DNA from 3 places in the Kosakonia radicincitans DSM 16656 genome. Region 3 is predicted to be linked to each of the others. Evidence: predicted binding sites of a transcription regulator. Region 3 holds the regulator's gene; each other region holds the start of a gene.
The links. Region 3 encodes PhoB, which activates phosphate uptake and scavenging genes when phosphate is short. Its sites were predicted from a motif close to CTGTCATAAAACTGNCNNAT; they were not measured.
Positions count from the first base shown of each region.

Region 1: the regulator PhoB is predicted to act here: its motif matches at 1,508-1,527, upstream of phnC (phosphonate ABC transporter ATP-binding protein).
Region 2: the regulator PhoB is predicted to act here: its motif matches at 1,337-1,356, upstream of pitA (inorganic phosphate transporter PitA).

Region 1 covers NZ_CP018016.1:1,200,276-1,203,556, reverse strand. The annotation lists gene Y71_RS06025 (ABC transporter substrate-binding protein) at 1-465, opposite strand, end outside; gene Y71_RS06020 (hypothetical protein) at 800-1,420, shown strand; gene phnC (phosphonate ABC transporter ATP-binding protein) at 1,576-2,421, shown strand; gene phnD (phosphonate ABC transporter substrate-binding protein) at 2,457-3,281, shown strand, end outside.
Region 2 covers NZ_CP018016.1:241,158-244,438, reverse strand. The annotation lists gene Y71_RS01120 (BaiN/RdsA family NAD(P)/FAD-dependent oxidoreductase) at 10-1,200, opposite strand; gene pitA (inorganic phosphate transporter PitA) at 1,429-2,925, shown strand; gene uspB (universal stress protein UspB) at 3,003-3,281, opposite strand, start outside.
Region 3 covers NZ_CP018016.1:4,393,928-4,397,208, reverse strand. The annotation lists gene sbcC (exonuclease subunit SbcC) at 1-204, opposite strand, end outside; gene sbcD (exonuclease subunit SbcD) at 201-1,403, opposite strand; gene phoB (phosphate response regulator transcription factor PhoB) at 1,605-2,294, shown strand; gene phoR (phosphate regulon sensor histidine kinase PhoR) at 2,316-3,281, shown strand, end outside.

The sequences.
Region 1 (3,281 bases), 2.6 Mb from region 3:
GGGGATCAGCCGTTTATTATAAATAAACACCACCGGTTCATAGGTGGTGCCATAGGCTTTTTGCTGCCACACCGCCCACTTCGGTAATTTCTCTTTTTCTGGTGAAGCATATTCGGCGGCATAATCCGTCGCCAGCTTCAGCGCGGTATCCATCGATGAACTCCAGACCACATCGCCGCTGCCGCTGCCGGAGGCCTGCTCGCTGAGATAGCGGTTATACAGCTCGGTGCTGTTCATATCGTTATATTCGACTTTAATTCCCGGATATTGCTCCTCAAAGCCTTTAATCAGCGGGCCTGCAGCTTTGGTATCCGTTGTCGAATAGATAACGACTTTGCCCTCTTTCGTCCCGGCATCGACGATTTTCTGATACTCCGCCGGATAGCCCGCAGGCACCGCCGCCAGCGCAGAGCCAGCAAATACGGTGGCCAGAACGGCGGCCAGCGTTGCAATCTTCCCTTCCATACAACCCCCTGGTATTGTTTTTGAAACACAAAATTAACATATAGACCGTGCGCCAACCGATGCAATAAAGTTGCTTGTTTTTTCTGACTTTTGTGACGGTGACGTGATTTAAATATATGCTGTTTCCGCGCGGAAAATAGCAGGCAAAAAAAACCGTAAATATCCGCTTAATATCATGCTCTGTCCGCCTTCTCGTGCCGAAAAATAGCCAGAAAGAAGAAAATAACGTCGTGTGAAATAACGTAAAAATACCCCGTTTAGTGTCTTATATCGCCCCATCGATATACCGATACAAGCGTATGCTGATCGCAAACTTTCAGGAGATCACAACGCAATGGCAGCAGTGGCAACGGACGTTATCAGCGGCGCAATCATTTCCGGGATTGAGAAAGCGCATGAAGATTACCGGAAAATGTCAGGTGGATACTGGGTGTGGACAGCCGCGGAGTACATGCTGACCACCTATATCGCCAAAGAGTTGAGCGAAATGGAAGGGGCGAAATTCGTTACCATCGAGAGTAATGGCAGCAGTTCGATGGAACATGCGCAGGCTATCGCGCCTGGCCCCAAACCTCTTAAAGCGCGGCTGAATGGGCGCTTTGATATTCTGCTGTGGTGGGGAAAATCCCAGCCGCGCGCCGTTATTGAAGTGAAAAACCAGCCCGGCGGCCCCTCCACCTGGTATCACGATATCGAGCGTATTACCTCAGTGCTGAAAATCAGCCGCGAAACCTCTTCCATTAAATTTGGCGCCTTCGCCTATTACTACTCCGCCGCCGACGGTGAGTTGCTTAGCGGTGCGGAGAAGGTGTCGCAGAAATTTGCGCGCGTGGAAGACTACGTACGGAAACAGATCGCTGACCGTTATCACGTTTACCAGGTCACTTCGGAAATTCATGACGAAGGGGTAGAAGGCGCCTGGGGCGCAGCGTGTCTGATTATCCGCATGATATAAACATCGCCTCAGCTACCCGCCACCGCAGCCTGCGGTGGCCTGCCCAACCTTAAGCGAAACCTTCGCGTTCATTATTTGTTCGCCTGTTCGTCATAAAACGATCATCTGTTGTGCCGTTAATGGTCGCCAGTTGAATGACAAAAACCGGAAGACTTATGAACAGCGCGTTGGCAGAACTTTCTGAACACCCCTATTCGCCTCTGCATCAATTAAACACCGTGCCGAAACAAAAGGTGCTGAGCGTCAGGAACTTGCGCAAATCATATAACGAGCATCAGACCGTGCTGGACGATATCAGTTTCGATCTGCACAGCGGCGAGATGGTCGGCGTGATTGGCCGTTCCGGCGCGGGTAAATCAACGCTTTTACATGTACTGAATGGCACGCACAGCGCCAGCGCTGGCGAGATCTTAAGTTACACCGATGATGAAGGCGAGCCGCGTGATGTCTCACGTCTGAAAGGCCGTGCGCTCAATCAGTGGCGCAGCCAGTGCGGCATGATTTTCCAGGACTTCTGCCTCGTTCCGCGCCTGGATGTGCTGACCAACGTGTTGCTTGGGCGTCTGAGCCAGACATCAACGCTAAAATCGCTGTTTAAAGTTTTCACCGACGAAGACCGCGCGAAAGCCATCGCCCTGCTCGAATGGCTGAACATGCTGCCGCATGCGTTACAGCGTGCAGAGACGCTCTCCGGCGGGCAGATGCAGCGCGTGGCGATTTGCCGGGCGCTGATCCAGAACCCCTCGTTATTACTGGCGGACGAACCTGTCGCTTCGCTGGATCCGAAAAATACCCAGCGCATCATGGACGTGCTGCGCGAAGTGAGCCAGCAGGGCATCAGCGTGATGGTCAACCTGCACTCTGTTGAGCTGGTGAAAGAGTACTGCACGCGGGTTATCGGCGTGGCGCAGGGATGCATTATTTTCGATGACCACCCTTCCCGGCTGACACAGGATGTTCTGCACGTGCTGTACGGCGATGAAATCAGCCAATTGCATTAATTATTCCTTCCAATGAGACAACACAGGCAATGACAATGAAAAACCCTATTTCTGGCGCATTACGTTTATCTGCATTGATGACAGGTCTTCTGCTGGCATGGCAGGCCTCTGCCGCTGAGCAGCCGAAGGAATTGAATCTGGGGATTCTGGGCGGGCAGAACGCGACCCAGCAAATCGGCGATAACCAGTGTGTGAAAGAGTTTCTCGATAAAGAGCTGAACGTCGATACCAAACTGCGCAACTCCTCTGACTACTCCGGTGTGATCCAGGGGCTGCTGGGCGGGAAAGTTGACGTGGTACTGAGCATGTCGCCTTCCTCTTACGCCTCGGTGTATATCAACAACCCGAAAGCGGTCGATATCGTGGGCATCGCCGTTGACGATAAAGATCAATCGCGCGGTTACCACTCCGTGGTGATCGTGAAAGCCGACAGCCCGTACAAAAAGCTGGAAGATCTGAAAGGCAAAGCGTTCGGCTTTGCGGACCCGGATTCCACCTCCGGCTACCTGATCCCGAACTACGCGTTCAAACAGAAGTTCGGCGGCAATGCCGACAACAAATACAACAACTACTTCTCCAGCGTTACCTTCTCTGGCGGTCATGAGCAGGACATCCTCGGCGTGCTGAACGGCCAGTTCGCGGGCGCGGTCACCTGGACGTCAATGGTTGGCGATTATAATACCGGCTACAGCACGGGCGCCTTTAACCGCCTGATCCGCATGGATCACCCGAATCTGATGAAAGAGATCCGCATCATCTGGGAATCGACGCTGATCCCGAACGGCCCGATTCTGGTGAGCAACAGCCTGCCGGCGGATTTCAAAGCCAAAGTCATTACCGCCGTGAAGAAACTGGATACC
Region 2 (3,281 bases), 1.7 Mb from region 3:
GCGGAAAGATTACTCCGCCAGCGCCTGCGCGCAGGCCCATGCGCTGGACCACGCCCACTGGAAGTTATAGCCGCCCAGCCAGCCGGTGACATCCATCACCTCGCCGATAAAGTAGAGCCCCGGCACATTGCGGGCTTCCATCGTGCGGGAAGAGAGTTCGTGGGTATCAACGCCGCCCAGCGTCACTTCCGCGGTACGGTACCCTTCCGTGCCGTTCGGTTGAACGCGCCAGTGCGTGAGTAACTCGACCAGTGACTCCTGTTCGCGACTGTTGAGCTGCTTCAGCGTGACATCCGGGATCTGCCCCAGTTGCTGCAAGCATTCAACCAGCCGTTTCGGTAACTGCATCGCCAGCGTGTTTTTCAGGCTTTGATTCGGGTGCGCTTCGCGCTGTTCATCCAGGAAGCTTGCCAGATCGCACTCCGGTAACAGGTTAATGCTGACGAATTCGCCTGGCTGCCAGTAGCTGGAAATTTGCAGAACTGCCGGACCTGAAAGCCCGCGGTGGGTAAAGAGCAGATTTTCCCGGAAAACCGTGCCGTCTTCAGCGGTAATAACCGAAGGCACTGACACGCCGGAGAGCGTCTGCATCTGCTCCAGCAGCGGCTTATGCAGGGTAAAAGGCACCAGACCGGCGCGTGTCGGCAGCACTTTCAGGCCGAACTGTTCGGCGATTTTATAGCCAAACGGTGAAGCGCCAAGCCCCGGCATCGACAGCCCGCCGGAAGCAATGACCAGCTTCGCAGCCTGCACGCTGTCGCCATTCAGTTGCAGCGTGTAACCCTGATCATCACGCGTTACGCTCAGCACTTCGCTGCGCAGGCGCTGTGTGACATTGCCTTTTTCGCACTCTGCCACCAGCATATCGACAATCTGTTGCGCCGAATCGTCGCAGAAAAGTTGTCCCAGCGTCTTCTCATGCCAGGCGATACCGTGCTTGCCGACCAGATCGATAAAATCCCACTGGGTATAACGCGCGAGAGCAGATTTACAAAAATGCGGGTTCTGGCTCAAATAGGCTGCGGGTTCGACATAAAGGTTAGTGAAATTGCAGCGACCACCGCCGGACATCAGGATTTTGCGCCCCGGTTTTTTGCCGTTGTCCAGTAACAGCACACGACAGCCCGCCTGCCCGGCCAGCGCCGCACAGAACATACCCGCCGCACCCGCGCCGATAACAATGACATCAAACCTTTCCACACCTGCACCCTCATCAAAAAATCGTGGCGGATTGTAAAGAGTTCACGCTGGTCACACCAGCGCGAAGAGAGCTAAAAACAACATGACATTGAAAAATATACGATAATTTTAAAGTTTCAGCGGAATGTAAGAAATAATGTCAAAAAAAATACATATTTCACTTTGCCGACACCGCTAATGTCCCTGATAATGCGCCGCGTTCATGTCCTCAAAATGGCTTAACGTCCTATGTTACATTTGTTTGCTGGCCTGGATCTTCATACCGGGTTATTACTCTTGCTTGCTCTGGTTTTTGTTCTGTTCTACGAAGCAATCAATGGCTTCCATGACACAGCAAACGCCGTGGCAACCGTAATTTATACACGCGCTATGCGTTCTCAGCTGGCGGTTGTGATGGCGGCGGTGTTTAACTTCTTCGGCGTTTTGCTGGGCGGGTTAAGCGTTGCCTATGCAATTGTGCATATGTTGCCAACCGATCTGTTGCTGAATGTCAGCTCCGCGCACGGCCTGGCGATGGTCTTCTCCATGCTGCTGGCGGCGATTATCTGGAACCTTGGTACCTGGTATCTGGGTCTGCCGGCTTCCAGCTCCCACACTCTGATTGGCGCGATTATCGGCATTGGTTTAACTAATGCGCTGATGTCCGGTACTTCAGTAGTGGATGCCTTAAATATCCCGAAAGTGCTGGATATCTTCGCCTCCCTCATCCTTTCGCCGATTGTCGGGCTGGTAATTGCTGGTGGTCTGATATTTATCCTGCGCCGCTACTGGAGCAATACCAAAAAACGCGCGCGTATTCATATGACGCCAGCTGAACGCGAGAAGATCGATGGTAAGAAAAAGCCGCCGTTCTGGACGCGTATCGCCTTGATTCTTTCCGCTATCGGCGTGAGTTTCTCCCATGGCGCGAACGATGGTCAGAAAGGCATCGGCCTGATTATGCTGGTGCTGATTGGCGTTGCGCCTGCAGGCTTCGTGGTGAATATGAACGCGTCAGGTTATGACATCACTCGTACGCGTGATGCCGTCAACAACGTAGAAACTTACTTCCAGCAACATCCGGCGCTGCTGCAAAAAGCCACCGGCGTTGATCCGCTGATTCCGGCACCGGAAGAAGTGAACACGCAGCCTGGCGAGTTCCACTGCCATCCGGGTCGCGCAATTGTGGCGCTGGATCGTGCGAAGGTGATGCTGACCGGTATCGAAAACTACGAGCAGATTCCGCTGGAGCAGCGTAGCCAGCTGCGCCGTATTATGCTCTGCCTCTCCGATATTACGGATAAAGTGGCGAAGCAGCCGGAGATCAGCACGGACGACCAGCGTCTGCTGAAGAAACTGAAAGGCGATATGCTGAGCACCATTGAGTATGCGCCAATCTGGATCATCATGGCGGTAGCGCTGGCGTTAGGTATCGGCACAATGATCGGCTGGCGCCGCGTGGCGACCACCATCGGCGAGAAAATTGGTAAGAAAGGTATGACCTACGCTCAGGGAATGTCTGCGCAGATGACTGCAGCGGTATCTATCGGGCTGGCAAGTTATACCGGGATGCCGGTTTCCACCACGCATGTGCTCTCCTCTTCCGTGGCCGGGACAATGATTGTCGACGGCGGCGGTTTGCAGCGCAAAACCGTAACCAATATTTTGATGGCCTGGATCTTCACCCTGCCAGCCTCGATTATTTTGTCCGGCGCACTGTACTGGCTCTCGCTGCATCTGATTTAACGCAGCGCAGGCGCAATAAAAAAACGGGTCAGGAAACTGGTCCGTTTTTTTTATTCTCTGATTAGCGCACGCAGCGCTCAATGCCAAATCATCAACGCAATCAGGCTGATGACCACCAGACCACACAGCGAACTGGTTAAAATAAACTGGCGGCGAACGCGCTCACAGCGTCGGATGAATTCGTCATCATGGTGATCGCGGTAGCGCTGGGCATAGATATACCAAACCAGACGCATCTGCTTACTGGGCTGGCCGTGCGCGGTAAAAAAGCCGCCGCCATCCACGTACTGATAGAGTAAGGGATCACAACCACGAAGTACCACTAACAGCGCGCGTAGTGATGAGTAATAACGCGC
Region 3 (3,281 bases):
TTGCGATTGTGACAGGGTGCTAAGGCGCGGTGTTTCGTGGTACAGCGCCAGACAAATAGCATCGAGCAGGGTGGTTTTCCCTGCGCCCGTCGCGCCGGTAATGGCGAACAAACCGTTGCTGGCGAACGGCTCTTCGGTAAAGTCGATTTTCCATTCGCCTTTCAGCGAGTTGAGGTTTTTTAACCGCAAACTGAGGATCTTCATGCCTCTTTCTCCGCATCCAGCGCCTGGCGCGCTTCACTGAACAAGGCTTGCAGGCGCGCCGTTTGCATCTCGTCGATCTCTTCCTGCGCCAGGCGGCGGGCGAAGACCTCTTCAACTTTCAATTCACTGAGCGTTTCCCGCAGCTCTCCGGCGAGGATCCGCTCCCGCTGTTCGCGGCTGCGGCGCACCAGCAACACTTCGACGGGCAAATCTTCGGTAACTTGCTGGATTTTACGTTGCATATCAGCCAGATATTCGCGGCTTTCAATTTCAATATCCAGCCAGACTGGCGTGTCGGTGGACGCATCGCGCCACTGCTCAAGCTGGCGGCAAATCTCGGCGAAATCACCCTTGATTACGGCCAGCGGCTGCGTGGCCGGAATGTCGAGCGCGGTAACTTCCGCCAGCTTGCCATCGCTGAACGTGACCAGATTGACGCTTTTACGCTTTCCGGTTTCATCAAAACTCAGTGGGATCGGTGAACCGCAGTAGCGAATATGCTGCAGGCCGCCAATTTTCTGCGCGCGGTGAATATGTCCAAGCGCAATATAGTCGGCTGGCGGGAAATTCTCCGCCGGGAAGGCATCCAGGGTGCCGATATAGATGTCACGTACGGCGTCACTTTTGCTGGCACCGACGGTGGTCAAATGGCCGCTGGCGATAATCGGCAGCGCCTGCTCGCCGCGCAGAATGCAGGCGGCGTCATACTGCTTCTGGTAGTAATCGGTAATAGCCGCCAGCAGATGTTGCTGTTTTTCCTGCCCTGATAATCCGGCCTGGCTGATGACCATGTCACGCGGGCGTAAAAACGGTACCGGACAGAAAACGGCGCCGGGCGTGCCATCACGGCGATTGAGCCAGAATGGTGCGGCGCCGGCACTGGCGACCACGGTGGTTTTCAGGTAAGCGAGGATCTCTTTTGATTCGTTCAGCGTTGCCACGGAATCATGGTTGCCCGCCAGCACCACTAACTGGCAGCCGGTTTGCTGGAGTTTCACCACAAAGCGGTTATATAACTCGCGGGCATAACTGGGCGGAGAACCGGTATCAAAGATATCACCTGCAACAATAATGGCGTCCACCTGGTGCTGCTCTGCGGCATTCAGCAGCCAGTCGAGAAAGGCGTCATGTTCTGCAGCGCGGCTTTTGCTGTAAAAGTTCTGACCCAAATGCCAGTCTGAAGTGTGAATAATGCGCATAGCGATTCCGTGGCGAAAATGGATAAACGCGATTATAACATTCAGGGTGTTAGAGACATTAACTGCGTGAATATTCGCGCTGTCATAATGCTGCGGGCAGGGTCATCTGGTGGTCATGTTATTCATAAATCTGTCATAAAACTGACGCATAATGGCGCCGCTATACAAACTGACGACTTATACGAGAAAACAGGGCGAATTATGGCGAGACGAATTCTGGTCGTTGAAGATGAAGCACCGATCCGTGAAATGGTGTGCTTTGTGCTCGAGCAAAATGGTTTTCAACCGGTAGAAGCTGAAGATTATGACAGTGCGGTGAACCAACTTAACGAACCCTGGCCAGACTTGGTTTTACTGGACTGGATGTTGCCTGGCGGTTCCGGTATTCAGTTTATTAAGCACCTGAAACGCGAGGCCATGACCCGCGATATTCCGGTGATGATGCTGACGGCGCGTGGCGAAGAGGAAGATCGTGTACGCGGTCTGGAAACCGGTGCGGACGATTACATTACCAAGCCCTTCTCACCGAAAGAGCTGGTTGCCCGTATTAAAGCGGTTATGCGCCGTATTTCGCCGATGGCGGTGGAAGAAGTGATTGAAATGCAGGGACTTAGCCTCGATCCCTCTTCGCATCGCGTGATGACCGGCGAAAATCCGCTGGATATGGGGCCGACGGAGTTTAAACTCTTACACTTCTTTATGACCCACCCGGAACGCGTGTACAGTCGTGAACAACTGCTGAACCATGTCTGGGGAACCAATGTTTACGTCGAAGACAGAACGGTTGATGTCCATATTCGTCGCCTGCGCAAAGCGCTGGAACACAGCGGTCACGATCGTATGGTGCAAACAGTGCGCGGCACGGGATATCGTTTTTCGACCCGTTTCTGAAATTTGACAGGAGTGTGACGCGTGCTGGAACGGCTGTCATGGAAAAGGCTGGTGCTGGAGCTCCTCCTTTGTTGTCTACCTGCTTTTATACTCGGCGCGATTTTCGGTTACCTGCCCTGGTTTTTATTTGCCGCGGTAACCGGGCTGCTGATCTGGCATTTCTGGAATTTACTGCGCCTCTCCTGGTGGTTGTGGGTCGATAAAAGTATGACTCCACCGCCCGGCACGGGAAGCTGGGAGCCGCTGTTATACGGGCTGCACCAGATGCAGATGCGTAATAAAAAGCGGCGGCGCGAGCTGGGTAATCTCATCAAACGCTTTCGCAGCGGTGCGGAATCTCTGCCGGATGCGGTGATCCTCACCACCGAAGAAGGGTCTATTTTCTGGTGTAACGGCCTGGCACAACAGCTGCTGGGGCTGCGCTGGCCGGATGATAACGGGCAGAACATCCTGAACCTGCTGCGCTACCCTGAATTCACGCAGTATCTTAAAAAACAAGAATTTACCCGGCCACTGAATCTGGTGCTGAACAGCGGGCGCCATCTGGAGATCCGCGTGATGCCTTACAGCGAGCAGCAACTGCTGCTGGTGGCGCGCGATGTTACGCAGATGCACCAACTGGAAGGCGCGCGGCGTAACTTTTTCGCTAACGTCAGCCATGAATTGCGCACGCCGTTGACGGTGCTGCAAGGTTACCTGGAGATGATGCAGGAGCAGGCGCTGGAAGGCGCGCCGCGCGAAAAAGCGCTGCATACCATGCGTGAGCAAACATCGCGGATGGAAGGGCTGGTGCGCCAGCTGCTGACGCTGTCGAAGATTGAAGCGGCGCCGACGCTGCCGCCAAATGAAACCATCGATGTGCCGATGATGCTGCGCCTGGTTGAACGGGAAGCGCAGACGCTCAGCCAAAAAAAGCACAACCTGGAGTTTGAGGTCGATAACGCCTTAAAAGTGCTCGGTAATGAGGAGCAATTGCGCAGCGCCATC